Regions from separate parts of the Streptomyces sp. NPDC056600 genome, predicted to be linked through region 2. Evidence: riboswitches for the same ligand, from Rfam matches in the RefSeq annotation. Region 2 holds a riboswitch; each other region holds the start of a gene.
What was found. A riboswitch is a leader RNA that binds a small molecule or an ion and turns the genes downstream of it on or off. The one in region 2 is predicted to bind thiamine pyrophosphate.
Positions count from the first base shown of each region.

Region 1: it holds a riboswitch for thiamine pyrophosphate, as region 2 does, so the genes downstream of both, thiO (glycine oxidase ThiO) here and ACFRAV_RS14220 (thiamine ABC transporter substrate binding subunit) in region 2, are expected to answer to the same signal.
Region 3: it holds a riboswitch for thiamine pyrophosphate, as region 2 does, so the genes downstream of both, thiC (phosphomethylpyrimidine synthase ThiC) here and ACFRAV_RS14220 (thiamine ABC transporter substrate binding subunit) in region 2, are expected to answer to the same signal.

Region 1 is NZ_JBHTVQ010000039.1:41,621-45,891, forward strand. Features, by position in the region: gene thiE (thiamine phosphate synthase) at 1-165, opposite strand, end outside; gene ACFRAV_RS19875 (Rv2175c family DNA-binding protein) at 418-783, opposite strand; gene ACFRAV_RS19880 (NAD(P)/FAD-dependent oxidoreductase) at 867-2,099, opposite strand; gene ACFRAV_RS19885 (hypothetical protein) at 2,108-2,482, opposite strand; TPP riboswitch at 2,532-2,643, shown strand; gene thiO (glycine oxidase ThiO) at 2,640-3,833, shown strand; gene thiS (sulfur carrier protein ThiS) at 3,830-4,042, shown strand; gene ACFRAV_RS19900 (thiazole synthase) at 4,044-4,271, shown strand, end outside.
Region 2 is NZ_JBHTVQ010000023.1:7,273-11,543, reverse strand. Features, by position in the region: gene ACFRAV_RS14225 (ABC transporter permease) at 1-509, opposite strand, end outside; gene ACFRAV_RS14220 (thiamine ABC transporter substrate binding subunit) at 566-1,657, opposite strand; TPP riboswitch at 1,751-1,856, opposite strand; gene rlmN (23S rRNA (adenine(2503)-C(2))-methyltransferase RlmN) at 1,885-2,991, opposite strand; gene ACFRAV_RS14210 (hypothetical protein) at 3,375-4,004, shown strand.
Region 3 is NZ_JBHTVQ010000014.1:58,300-62,570, reverse strand. Features, by position in the region: gene ACFRAV_RS10100 (YibE/F family protein) at 1-1,499, opposite strand, end outside; TPP riboswitch at 1,580-1,755, shown strand; gene thiC (phosphomethylpyrimidine synthase ThiC) at 1,748-3,535, shown strand; gene ACFRAV_RS10090 (hypothetical protein) at 3,609-4,271, opposite strand, start outside.

The sequences.
Region 1 (4,271 bases), on a different contig from region 2:
CTCGGCCACGGTGCGCAGGTGCTCGAGCTCCTCGGCGGCCTCCAGGCCCTTGTCGCGCAGCTGGACGATGTCCACCCCCGCGGGCAGCACGGCGTCGAGGAACTCGGCGAGGTCGCCGCGGTCGCGGCGGGCGTCGGTGCACAGGTAGAGGCGGGCGGCGGCCAGCCGGGCCCGGGCGTCGGTGGCGGCGGCACTGGCGGTGGCGCGGTCCGCCGAGGTGGCGGTGGCGCGGTCCTCCGAGGCGGTGGCGCTGGGGTCGGTGGCGGTCTCGGGCACGGTGCTGTCCCCCCGGATCGTGGTGGTGGTGGCGCCCGGTTCCGTGGAGCGGCGGACGGGGCGCGGAGCGGCCGCCCCGGACGGGGGCGGCACTGGAACGGCCGCCCCCGGGTGGGGGCGGCCGTCGGTGGTGCGTAGGTGTCAGACGGCGAGCGCCTGGGCGCGGCGCTTCACCTCCGTGCCACGGTTCTCGCTGAGGGCCTGGGCGGGAGTGCCCGGCAGGGACTCGTCAGGGGTGAAGAGCCACTCCAGCATCTCCTCGTCGGTGAAGCCGTCGTCCCGCAGCAGCGTCAGCAGGCCGGTGAGGCCCTTGACCACCTTGTCCCCGTCGATGAAGGCGGCGGGGACGTACAGCGCGCGGTTCTCACCACGGCGTACGGCGATCAGCTGGCCTTCCTTCACCAGCTGCCGCACCCGCGTCACCTCGACGTCCAGCTTCTCGGCGATGTCGGGGAGGGTGAGCCACTCGGGAACGAGAGCTTCGATCTTCGCGTCAATCTCGGTCACAGGACCAAGCGTGCCATCCGGGACCGGGAGGGGGAAGTCGGGCCCCCTCCCGCGTGGTCCGTCCGGGGCACCCGCGCGTCCCCTCACCTGCGGGCGGCGGCCTTCAGCGGCCGGGCCGGGTCGCGGACCAGGTCCGGGTCGACCGTGGCGCCGGACTCGATCAGTTTGCGGCCCTGGGTGAGGTCACGGGGCCGGCCGACGGCCAGCAGCGCGACCAGCCGCCCCTCGCGCAGCCAGCACACGCTCCAGGCCGGGTCCTCGGGCGCGCCGCGCCACAGCGTCGTGTCCGCCGCCGCGTGATGACCGGCGTACTGCACGAACCGCCCGAACTGCTCGGACCAGAAGTACGGCACCGGGTCGTAGGGAGCGGCGGGCGTCTCGTCGAGGATGCCCTCGGCGACCGTGCGGGCGCCCTGCAGGGCGTTGTCCCAGTGGTGGATCAGCAGCCGCTCGCCGTAGCGGGCGGAGGGGAAGGAGGCGCAGTCGCCGACCGCGTAGACGTCCGGCGCGGAGGCCCGCAGCCGCGCGTCGGCGAGCACCTCGCCCTGCGGCCCCAGCTCCACCGCGCCCGAGAGCCAGGCGGTGGCGGGCCGTGCTCCGATGCCGACGACCACCGCGTCCGCCGCGAGACGCCGGCCGTCGGCGAGGAGCACCGCGCCGGGCTCCACCCGCTCGACCCGGGCGCCGGTGTGCAGGGTGGCGCCGCTCTCGGTGTACCACTCGCCCATCGGCCGGGCGACCTCCGCGGGCAGCGCGCCGGAGAGCGGGCGTCCGGTGGCCTCGACCACGGTCACCTCGCAGCCGGCCGCCCGGGCGGCGGTGGTGAACTCGGCGCCGATCCATCCGGCGCCGACCACGACCACGGAGTCGTGGCGGTCCAGCACCGGGCGCAGCCGCAGGGCGTCGTCGAGGTTGTGCAGGACGTGCACGCCCTCGGCGCCGGCGGTGCCGGGCAGCCGGACCGGGTGGGCGCCGGTGGCGGCGACCAGCACGTCGTAGCCCACGGGCCCCTGGTCGGTGTCGACCTCCTTGTCGGCGACGCGTACCCCGGTGACCTCGCAACCCAGCCGCAGGTCGATGTCGAGGCCGGCGAAGTCGACGTCGAAGGCGGCCGCGCCGTCGCCCTCGGCCCCGCCGAGCAGCACGCCCTTGGAGAGCGGGGGGCGGTCGTACGGCGGGTGCGGTTCCGCGCCGATCAGCGTCACGGGGCCGGTGAAGCCCTGTTCGCGCAGCGCCTCCGCCGTCCGGACCCCGGCCATTCCGGCGCCGGCGACGACCACCCGTCGTCCGGCCCGTTTCCGCCTCTGATCGTTCACGCCCTCGTTCACTCCCTCACCATAGACATCGGCCGCCCGGACTCCGGACGGATCTCCTCCACGACACTGGTGCCGCTGCCCGGCCGGGACTCCCACTGCCAGGTCTCCTCCAGCCGGACGCGCCCGTCGGGCAGCTCGACGATCCGCGAGAGGCAGTGCCCGGAAGCGGTGGCGCCGTCCACGGTCAGCTGGACGTACCGGAAGTCGACGCGGTCCTCCTCGCGGGTTCCGACCAGGTACCCGCGGGCGATGTCGCCACCCTGATAGGTGGCCCACACCTGGCCCTCGCTCTCGTGGTAGCGGAAACGGGTGGCGGAACCGACCTGGCCGGGGTCCTGGTCCTGCACGGGGGCCATCAGCAGGCCGTCGAGGGAGCGGGGCACGGGTGACTCTCTTTCAGCGTCTCGGGGGCAGGGGTTAGTGTGGCGACGGTAAGACACCCGCGGGAGCCCGGACGCACCGGGCTGAGAGGGAGGCTGGCGGCCTCCGACCGTACGAACCTGATCCGGGTCATTCCGGCGAAGGGAGGAGCTGGACGCCATGACGTCCGACGTACTGGTGGTGGGCGGCGGCATCATCGGCCTGGTGACCGCCTGGCGGGCCGCGGGCCGCGGCGGCGCCGTCGCGGTGGTGGATCCGGAGCCGGGCGGTGGGGCGGCCAGGGTGGCCGCCGGAATGCTGGCCGCGGTCACCGAACACCATCACGGCGAGCAGGAGTTGCTCGCCCTCAACCTCGAATCGGCCCGCCGCTGGCCCGCGTTCGCCGAGGAGCTCGCCGAGGCGTCCGGGACGGACGTGGGGTACCGGCCCTCGGGCACCCTGGCGGTCGCCCTGGACTCCGACGACCGGGCGGAGCTGCGGGAGCTGCACGACCTGCACCGGCTGCACGGGCTGTCCTCCGAGTGGCTGTCCGGGCGGGAGTGCCGCCGGCTGGAGCCGATGCTCGCGCCCGGTGTGCGGGGCGGGCTGCGGGTGGACGGCGACCACCAGGCCGACCCGCGGCTGCTGGCCTCCGCGCTGCGGGTGGCCTGCGAGCGGGCCGGGGTGGTCTTCCACCGGCAGCGGGCGGTCCGGCTGCGGGCCGCGGCCGGGCGGGCCGAGGGCGTGGTCCTTCAGGACGGCACCGCCCTGTCCGCGGGGCGCGTGGTGCTGGCCGCCGGGAGCCACAGCGGTGCGCTGGACGGGGTGCCCGAGGAGGTCCGGCCGCCGGTGCGGCCGGTGAAGGGGCAGGTGCTGCGGCTGGCGGTCCCGCCGGTGTACGCGCCGTTCCTGTCGCGGACGGTGCGGGCGGTGGTGCGCGGCAGCGCGGTGTACCTGGTGCCGCGGGAGAACGGCGAGCTGGTGGTGGGGGCGACCAGCGAGGAGCTGGGCTTCGACACGACGGTCACCGCGGGCGGCGTGTACACGCTGCTGCGCGACGCCCGTGAACTGCTGCCCGGCATCACCGAGTTGCCGATGACCGAGACCCTGGCGGGACTGCGGCCGGGCTCCCCCGACAACGCGCCGCTGCTGGGCCCCACCGCGCTGGAGGGCCTGCTGCTGGCCACCGGCCACTACCGCAACGGGGTGCTGCTCACCCCGGTCACCGGGGACCTCATGGCCGAGACGCTCGCCACCGGGGAGCTGCCGGAGCGGGGCCGCGCCTTCGCGGCGGATCGTTTCGCCGCCGCCGGGGGCCGACCGGGTGCCTGGCAGCCGGCCGTGGCCGACGACGGCCGGGAGGTCGCGGCATGAGCGCGCCGATCACCGTCCGGGTCAACGGCAGCCCCCGGCAGCTGGACGCCGGAACCGCGCTGGACGCCGTCGTCGCCCTGCTGACCCCCTCCAGGTCCGGTGTGGCCGCGGCCGTCAACGAGACGGTGGTGCCGCGCGACCGGTGGGCCGGCACCCCGCTCGCCGACGGCGACCGGGTCGAGGTCCTCACCGCCGTGCAGGGAGGCTGACGTGCACGCGCAGACAGAAGGTCAGGACGCCCCACTCGTCCTGGGCGATCTGAAGCTCACCTCCCGGCTGATCATGGGCACCGGCGGCGCGAGCGGTCTCGACGCGCTGGAGCGGGCCCTGGTGGCCTCCGGCACCGAGCTGACCACCGTGGCGATGCGCCGGGTGAACCCCGCGAGCCACGGCTCTGTGCTCTCCGTCCTCCAGCGCCTCGGCATCAGCGTGCTGCCC
Region 2 (4,271 bases):
GCCGCGAAGCGCGAGGCCCCCAGCATCCGGGCGGCCTCCTCCTGCCCCGGGTCGAGCTGCGCCCACAGCCCGCCGACCGTGCGCACCACCACCGCGAAGTTCACGAACACGTGCGCGAGCAGGATGGCCCACACCGTGCCGTCGAGCCGGACGCCCCACCAGGTGTCGAACAGCCCGCCGCGCCCGACGACCGCGAGGAACGCGGCGCCGGCCACCACGGTCGGCAGCACGAACGGCACGGTGACGACGGCCCGCAGCACCTCCCGCCCGGGGAACCGCAGCCGGGCGAACACGTAGGCGGCGGGCAGCGCCACCACCAGGGTGAGCGCCGTGGAGGCCAGGGCCTGCCAGAGCGTGAACCAGAGGACCTCCCGGACCTCCGGCCGCCCCAGCACGCCCGCGGCCTCCCCGAGCTGCCAGCCCCCGTCCTCGCCGCGCAGTCCGCGCAGGACGATGGCGACGACGGGGTAGGCGAAGAAGACCGCGAAGAACGCGATCGGCACGGCCATCAGGCCGAGCCGCACCGCGTCGCTCCGCAGTCTTCCCGGGGCACCGGTGCGGGTGGTCACCGCAGGACGAGCGACGACCACTGGTCGACCCACTGGTCACGGTTTGCGGCGATCTTGCCGGGCTCCATCGTCCTCGGGTCCTCGATCGTCACGCCGTGCTCGGTGAAGACCTCCGGCAGCGCGACGTCCTCACGGACCGGGTTGACGAACATGTTCAGCGGCAGGTCCTCCTGGAACCGCTTGGAGGCCAGGAAGTCCAGCAGCGCCTTGCCGCCCTCGGGGTTCGCCGCGTTCTTCAGCAGGCCCGCGTACTCCACCTGCCGGAAGCAGGTCCCGGTGGCCACCCCGGTGGGGGCGTCCTTCGGCTGCGGGTCCGCGTAGACGACCTCGACCGGCGGGGACGAGGCGTAGGAGACGACCAGCGGACGTTCCCCGCCCGCCTGCTTGCCGCCGGCCGAGCCGGAGAACTCCTCGTTGTACGCCTGCTCCCAGCCGCTGACCACCTTCAGACCGTTGGCCTTCAGCTTCTTCCAGTAGTCCTGCCAGCCCTTGTCGCCGTACTCGGCGGCGGTGCCCAGCAGGAAGCCGAGACCGGGCGAGGAGGTGCTCGCGTCCTCGGTGACCAGCAGGTTCTTGTACGCCGGCTTCACCAGGTCGTCGAAGCTCTTCGGCGGCTTCAGGCCCTTCTTCTCGAAGTAGGCCTTGTCGTAGTTGACGCAGACGTCGCCGGTGGTGACCGGGGTGGCCTTGTTCCCCTCGACGCGGAACTCCTCGCCGAGCTTCGCCGACTCCTTCACCTCGTAGGGGTCGAAGATCTCGTTGCCGAGGGCGCGGGAGAGGAGCGTGTTGTCCACGCCGAACAGGACGTCGCCCTGCGGGTGGTCCTTGGTCAGCACGGCCTTGTTCAGGGCCTGCCCGGCGTCGCCGTCCTCCAGGACCTTGACCTTGAAGCCGCTCTCCTTCTCGAAGGCGGCGATCACGTCCTTCGACGCGGCCCACGAGTCGTGGCTGACCAGCGTGACGGTCTTCTTCCCGCCGGACTCCTGCGCGTCGCCGTCCCCGGAACCCCCGGAGCCGCACGCGGAAAGCGCGAGCGCGAGCACGGCCACCGTCGCGGCGGCCGACTCCTTCTTGACGTGCCTCTTGATGTACTTCGTGACGTGCACGGATTTCCTCCTGGCTGACCAGGAAGAGACGCCGCCCTGCCCGGAGACCACGCGGGTCCCCGGGCAGGGCGCAACAGCTCGAGTCGACCGAACTCCCTACCCAGAATGACCTGGGCGAGGTTCAGAGGGTCTGCGGTCGGTACCGCACTCTCAGCGCTGCAGCGCTCCCCTGTCGGATAATCGCTATTCGGATGTGTGACGTGGCCAGATTACCGCTCGGTGGCCGCAAGCTGACCACAGGCCCCGTCGATCTCCTGCCCGCGGGTGTCGCGGACCGTCACCGGCACGCCGTGCGCGGCGATCGCCTCGACGAACGCCTTCTCGTCCTCGGGCCGCGAGGCGGTCCACTTGGAGCCCGGCGTCGGGTTCAGCGGGATGAGGTTGACGTGCGCGGGCTTGCCCTTGAGCAGCCGGCCCAGCCGGTCGCCGCGCCAGGCCTGGTCGTTGATGTCGCGGATCAGCGCGTACTCGATGGACAGGCGGCGCCCCGACTTCGCGGCGTACTCCCAGCCCGCGTCCAGCACCTCACGCACCTTCCAGCGCGTGTTCACCGGGACCAGCGTGTCACGCAGGTCGTCGTCCGGGGCGTGCAGCGAGATCGCCAGGCGGCACTTGAAGCCCTCGTCGGAGAACCGGTTGATAGCGGGCACCAGGCCGACCGTCGACACGGTGATGCCGCGCTGCGACAGCCCGAGACCGTCGGGCTCCGGGTCGGTGAGCCGGCGGATCGCCCCGGTCACCCGGTTGTAGTTGGCGAGCGGCTCACCCATGCCCATGAACACGATGTTGCTCAGCCGCGCCGGGCCGCCGGGGATCTCCCCGTCACGCAGCGCCCGCATGCCGTCCACGATCTGGTGGACGATCTCCGCGGTGGACAGGTTCCGGTCCAGCCCGGCCTGGCCGGTGGCGCAGAACGGGCAGTTCATCCCGCAGCCGGCCTGGGAGCTGATGCACATGGTCACCCGGTCCGGGTACCGCATCAGCACCGACTCGACGAGCGTGCCGTCGAACATCTTCCACAGCGTCTTGCGGGTGGTGCCCTCGTCCGTGGACAGGTGCCGCAGCGGGGTCATCAGCTCGGGAAGCAGCGCTTCCTGGAGCTTCGCCCGCGAGCCGGCGGGAATGTCCGTCCACTGCTCCGGGTCGTGCGCGTACCGCGCGAAGTAGTGCGTCGAGAGCTGCTTGGCGCGAAACGGCTTCTCGCCGATCGCGGCCACCGCTTCCTTGCGCTCGGCGGGCGTGAGGTCGGCGAGGTGCCGCGGCGGCTTCTTGGCTCCGCGCGGGGCGACGAAAGTGAGTTCTCCGGGCTTAGGCATGGCCTTACCAGTGTGGCAGATCGATTCCGGTGGCCCGGGCCACAGCGGGGTGGGGGCGGTCACCCGTGGGTGCCGCCTGTCACTGTTGGTCGTCCCCGCACGGCCCAGAGACGGCCCAGGCCCGGCGCTTCGACGACGCGGGCAGGCCCCACAGAGAAACCTGATGGGCCCACTGCGGCACCGTGCCGGGCCGCTGGATGTCGCTGCCGTCCGCCGTCGTTGCCATGAGATTGCCGTCACTGCGACCGACGGCGCCGGGAGACCGTTCGTTGCTCCGTCAGTCGAGCGAACCGTGCGTTGAACCCTCTCCGGTGGTGTGCGCCCCCTTGTGCGCTGGGTTGCCACCTTGTGTGACTCCTCTGGGCACAGCACGGTTCAGGTGGATGCTGCTCGGTCTGCTGCACGACCATCGGGGAGGGGCGGTCAGGGTGGGTTCAGCCAGTCAATGGGCACGTGACACCTTCGGGGACATTGCCGGTGAGCTGGCGGACATCATCCCCGCTTGTCTCCTCCGGGCTCATGATCGCGCTCGGACAGGGCACGAGGGCGTCCACACTCAGACGCTCGAAGCCTACGGACACGGCCTCTATGCGGTGCAATACGAGGAACTGGCCGCCGGCATCTCCGGATATGGGGAAGCCGTGCGCCTACAAGGTCGCACGCTGATGCTCGTCCGCGGCCACCTGATCTACCCCCTCCGCTACGCCAAGAAAGACGTGCCGGTCACCGCGGCACGTCTCCGTCGCGCCACAGGCTTCCGAGCAGACCTGATCCGCCGCCACGGCCCGCCTCCCAGGCAGCAGGCCTTCGACCTGGACTGGGGGGAGCTTGACGACTCCGAGGTGCACCCAGACCTGGAGCTGCTCCCCGACGACGTGCAGCTCGTCCTCGTCGCCTACGCCTGCTCAATGGAGAAGGGCGTCATGCGTGTCGAGTGGGGTTCTGCGGAGCTGCGCCGTGAGGACCGGTACCTGATCTGGCACCGTCACGAGCCATTGCCCACCAGAGGGTGACTCGGAGCCGTCGGCCGACGCATGCAAGCGTTTGGTGCGTGTGACGAATATGGTTTGCGCGGCGGCAGGGTTGTGTGTCTACCGTTACCACCATGCGCCAGTAAACCTGAAGTCCCCCATGCCACAGCCGTTCGACGGCCCCTTCGCGATGTCCGACACCGGGCGTCTTCGGGCCCGAACGGCCTGAACGGGTATGTCTGGTGCCAGGCAGGTGCGCTCTCCCTATTCCTTGGTGATGAGCCCCCTTCAGTGATTGTTCTCGACCCG
Region 3 (4,271 bases), on a different contig from region 2:
CTCTGGGCGATCGAGAAGAGCAGCAGCAGCGGCAGCGCGGCGCCCGCGTAGGCGAGCACCAGGGTGTTGACCACCGAGGCGATGTGGTCCCGGCCGATGCGCAGACCGGCGCGGTAGAGGCCGCGCGGGCCCAGCGAGGGGTTGGCCTCGTGGAGCTCCCAGACCGCCGAGGTCTGGGTGACGGTCACGTCGTCCAGGACGCCCAGCGAGCCGATGATGATCCCGGCCAGCAGCAGGCCGCTCATGTCGATCTGCGGATACAGGCCGTGGATCAGGCCGGTGTTGTCGTCGGTGTTGCCGGTCAGGACGGCCCAGTCGATGAAGACCGAGCCCAGCACGCCGATCAGCAGCAGCGACACCAGGGTGCCCAGCACCGCCACCGAGGTCCTGGCCGACAGGCCGTGGCACAGGTAGAGCGCGATCAGCATGATGGCGCTGGATCCGACCACCGCGACCACCAACGGGTTCGAACCCTGGAGGATGGCGGGCAGGATGAACAGGGTGAGCACCAGGAAGCTCACCGCCAGCGCGATCAGCGCCATCAGGCCCCGCAGCCGGCCCACGACCACCACGGCCACCGCGAAGATGCCCGCCAACAGGGCGAGCGGGAACTTCCGGTTCATGTCCATGACCGAGTACTGCAGTTCCTTCGGCGCGGACGGCTCGTAGGCGGCGATCACCGAGTCGCCCTCGGCCAACTGCCGGGACTGGTCCTTCTGGACCAGTTCGGTGAAGGTGCGGCCCTTGTCCTTCCCGGTGTCGATCCGCACCGTGGCCAGGGAGCACTCCTGGTCCTTCTTGCTCTGCTGTCCGCAGGAGGTCTTCTCGACGCGGGTGACGGTGGCCTGCTCGGTGTGCCGGTCGAATCCCACGCCGGAGCGCTCGTGGCCGGGCGCCCCGCCCGGCCACAGGACCAGCAGACCGACGGCGACGGCGGCGGCGAACGGCACCAGGACGGCGGTGATGATCCTCCGCAGGCGCCGGGAGGCCGGTGCGGCCGGCCCGTGCGCGTGACTGTGCCCGTGTCCGCCGCCGGAGCCGTGGTCGTGTCCCCCGCCGGAGCCGGAGCCGGAGCCGGATCCGGGGCCGTCGTCGGACCCGTGTCCGCCGCCGGAGCCGGACCCTCCGCCGGAGCCAGATCCGTGGCCGTGTCCGCCGGTGTCGTCCCCCGAGCCGTGCCCGTAGCCGGAGCCCTGGCCCGCCCCGTAGCCGGAGCCCTGGCCCGCCCCGTAGCCGGAGCCCTGGCCCGTCCCGGCTCCGTACCCGTCGCCCGACCCTTCGTCGTACCCGCGGCCCGGTCCGTCGCCGTACCCGCGACCAGGCCCGGTTCCCCGTCCCGGCCCCGTGCCGGGAGCGGATCCGCGGGCGGGCGGTGGGCCGTAGCCGGGTGGCGGACCGTAGGCGGCACCGGGGCCATGACCGGGACCGGCGCCGTGCGCGTGACCGTGCGGCAGGCGAGGGCCGTTGGGGGAACGCGGCGGTTCGGGAGGCGGTTGCATGGTGCTCACGGACAGATCATCCCAAGAGTGACAGAGGCCTACTGTTCACCGCGCCCGGCGAGACGCTAGCGTGGGGTCACCTTTGCACACGCGGGAGCTCGGAGCACCGGGCTGAGAGGACGCTGACGTCCGCACCGCCCCCGGAACGGGGCGGGCAGACGATGTTTCACGGGAAACATCGTCACGGAGACCGCTGCGTCGACCGCCGAACCTGTTACCGGGTAATGCCGGCGTAGGGAGTAGGTCTCATGACCGACAAGGACGCACGCACGCCTGCTCGTTGGCACAAGAGCTATGTCGAGGGCTCGCGCTCCGACATCCGCGTGCCGATGCGGCAGGTCCACCTCACCAATGGCCGTTCGGTGTCGCTGTACGACACCTCCGGCCCGTACACCGACCCCGCGGCGGCCACCGACGTCCGCCGGGGCCTGCCGTCACTGCGGCAGAACTGGATCGTCGCCCGGGGGGACACCGAGGAGTATCCCGGCCGTCCGGTCCGGCCCGAGGACGACGGAATCCGCCACACCTCGCCGCGCGGCGGGCTGCGGAACCTGGACGCGGTGTTCCCCGGGGCGCCGCGGCTTCCGCGCCGCGGCCGGGACGGCCGTCCGGTCACCCAGCTCGCCTACGCGCAGCGCGGCGAGATCACGCCCGAGATGGAGTTCGTCGCCCTCCGGGAGAACGTCGCCCCCGAAGTGGTGCGCGAGGAGATCGCGGCGGGCCGGGCGGTGCTGCCCGCCAACGTGAACCACCCGGAGATCGAGCCGATGATCATCGGCAAGCGGTTCCTGGTGAAGGTCAACGCCAACATCGGCAATTCGGCGGTGACCTCCTCCATCGAGGAGGAGGTGGAGAAGATGACCTGGGCGACCCGCTGGGGCGCCGACACGGTCATGGACCTCTCCACGGGCCGCAACATCCACACCACGCGGGAGTGGGTGCTGCGCAACTCGCCCGTCCCGATCGGCACCGTGCCGCTCTACCAGGCGCTGGAGAAGGTGGAGGGCCGGGCCGAGGAGCTGACCTGGGAGATCTACCGGGACACGGTGATCGAACAGGCCGAGCAGGGCGTGGACTACATGACGGTGCACGCCGGGGTCCGGCTGGCCTACGTGCCGCTGACGGCCGGCCGCAAGACGGGCATCGTCTCGCGCGGCGGGTCCATCATGGCCGCCTGGTGCCTGGCCCACCACCGGGAGAGCTTCCTCTACGAGCACTTCGAGGAGCTGAGCGAGATCCTCGCGGCGTACGACGTCACCTACTCGTTGGGCGACGGTCTGCGCCCGGGATCGATCGCCGACGCCAACGACGAGGCGCAGTTCGCCGAGTTGCGCACCCTCGGGGAACTCGGCCGCATCGCCAGGCGGTGCGGTGTGCAGACGATGATCGAGGGCCCGGGACACGTCCCGATGCACAAGATCAAGGAGAACATCGACCTTCAGCAGGAGATCTGCGACGAGGCGCCGTTCTACACCCTGGGTCCGCTGACCACGGACATCGCTCCGGGCTACGACCACATCACCTCCGGGATCGGCGCGGCGATGATCGCATGGTGGGGCACGGCGATGCTCTGCTACGTGACGCCCAAGGAGCACCTGGGCCTCCCCGACCGCGACGACGTCAAGACGGGCGTGATCACCTACAAGATCGCCGCCCACGCCGCGGACCTGGCCAAGGGACACCCGGGCGCCCAGGAATGGGACGACGCGCTCTCCGACGCCCGGTTCGAGTTCCGGTGGGAGGACCAGTTCGACCTCTCCCTGGACCCGGTCACGGCACGGGAGTTCCACGACGAGACGCTCCCGGCCGAGCCGGCGAAGACGGCGCACTTCTGCTCCATGTGCGGGCCGAAGTTCTGCTCGATGCGGATCAGCCGGGACATCAACGAGCGGTTCGGCGGTGACGCGGCGACGGGTTCGCCGTTGGAGATCGCCGAGGGGATGCTGCAGAAGTCCAAGGAGTTCGCGGCACGCGGTAACCAGGTCTACGTGCCGTTGACCGAGCGTCCCGGGCAGCTGGAGACCGCGGCGGACTGACCGCGGGCCGGTGCGGCGGCGGGTCACGCCGGCCGGGCGCCTGTGCGCGCCGGGCCGGCGTGGCCGCTTTCCGTCACGTGTTGCGGCGGTCCGGGCTGGAGAAGTCGGGGCTGCTGTAGCCCGGGCTGCTGAAGCGCGGGCTGGTCATCCGGCCCGGTTCCCGACGGGCACCGGGCCGGACGTCCTGGTCACCCGGCGCGGGCAGCGGTCCGCCCGCCGGGGCGACCCGGGAGGCCGAGGCCGACGCCTTCTCCAGGAAGGGCTGGAGGCCGAACTCGCGCAGAGCCTCCAGCCACTCCAGACGGGCCCGCTCCAGATCCGCGTCCTGCGGGTGCCGGGGCTCCACGTGGTAGGCCCGGGCGCCGTTGCGCAGGGCGGTGACCAGCAGTCCGGCCGCGGCGGTCAGCAGTCCGCCCGCGGCCAGCGCCCCGAACACCCAGCCGGCGGTCAACAGGGTCCGCGCCATGGCCGGTTCCGGCGTGACCATCTTCAGCACGTAGCCGATCAGCAGCAGCACGACCGCCGACGCTCCCGCCAGCAGGGGAGCCAGCACGACGGCCACCGCGCCCGCGCCGGGACCGGAGGCGTCGGCCTCCCGTGTCACGGCGCTCTCCGCGGTGTCGGAATCCGGCTCCCCGGCCGAGTCGGCCAGGCGCCGCAGGCCGTCGCGGAGGTCGAGGTAGTGGCCGTACTCGACGGCCGCCGCCTGGGCGATCTCGTCCGCGCGGGCCAGGGC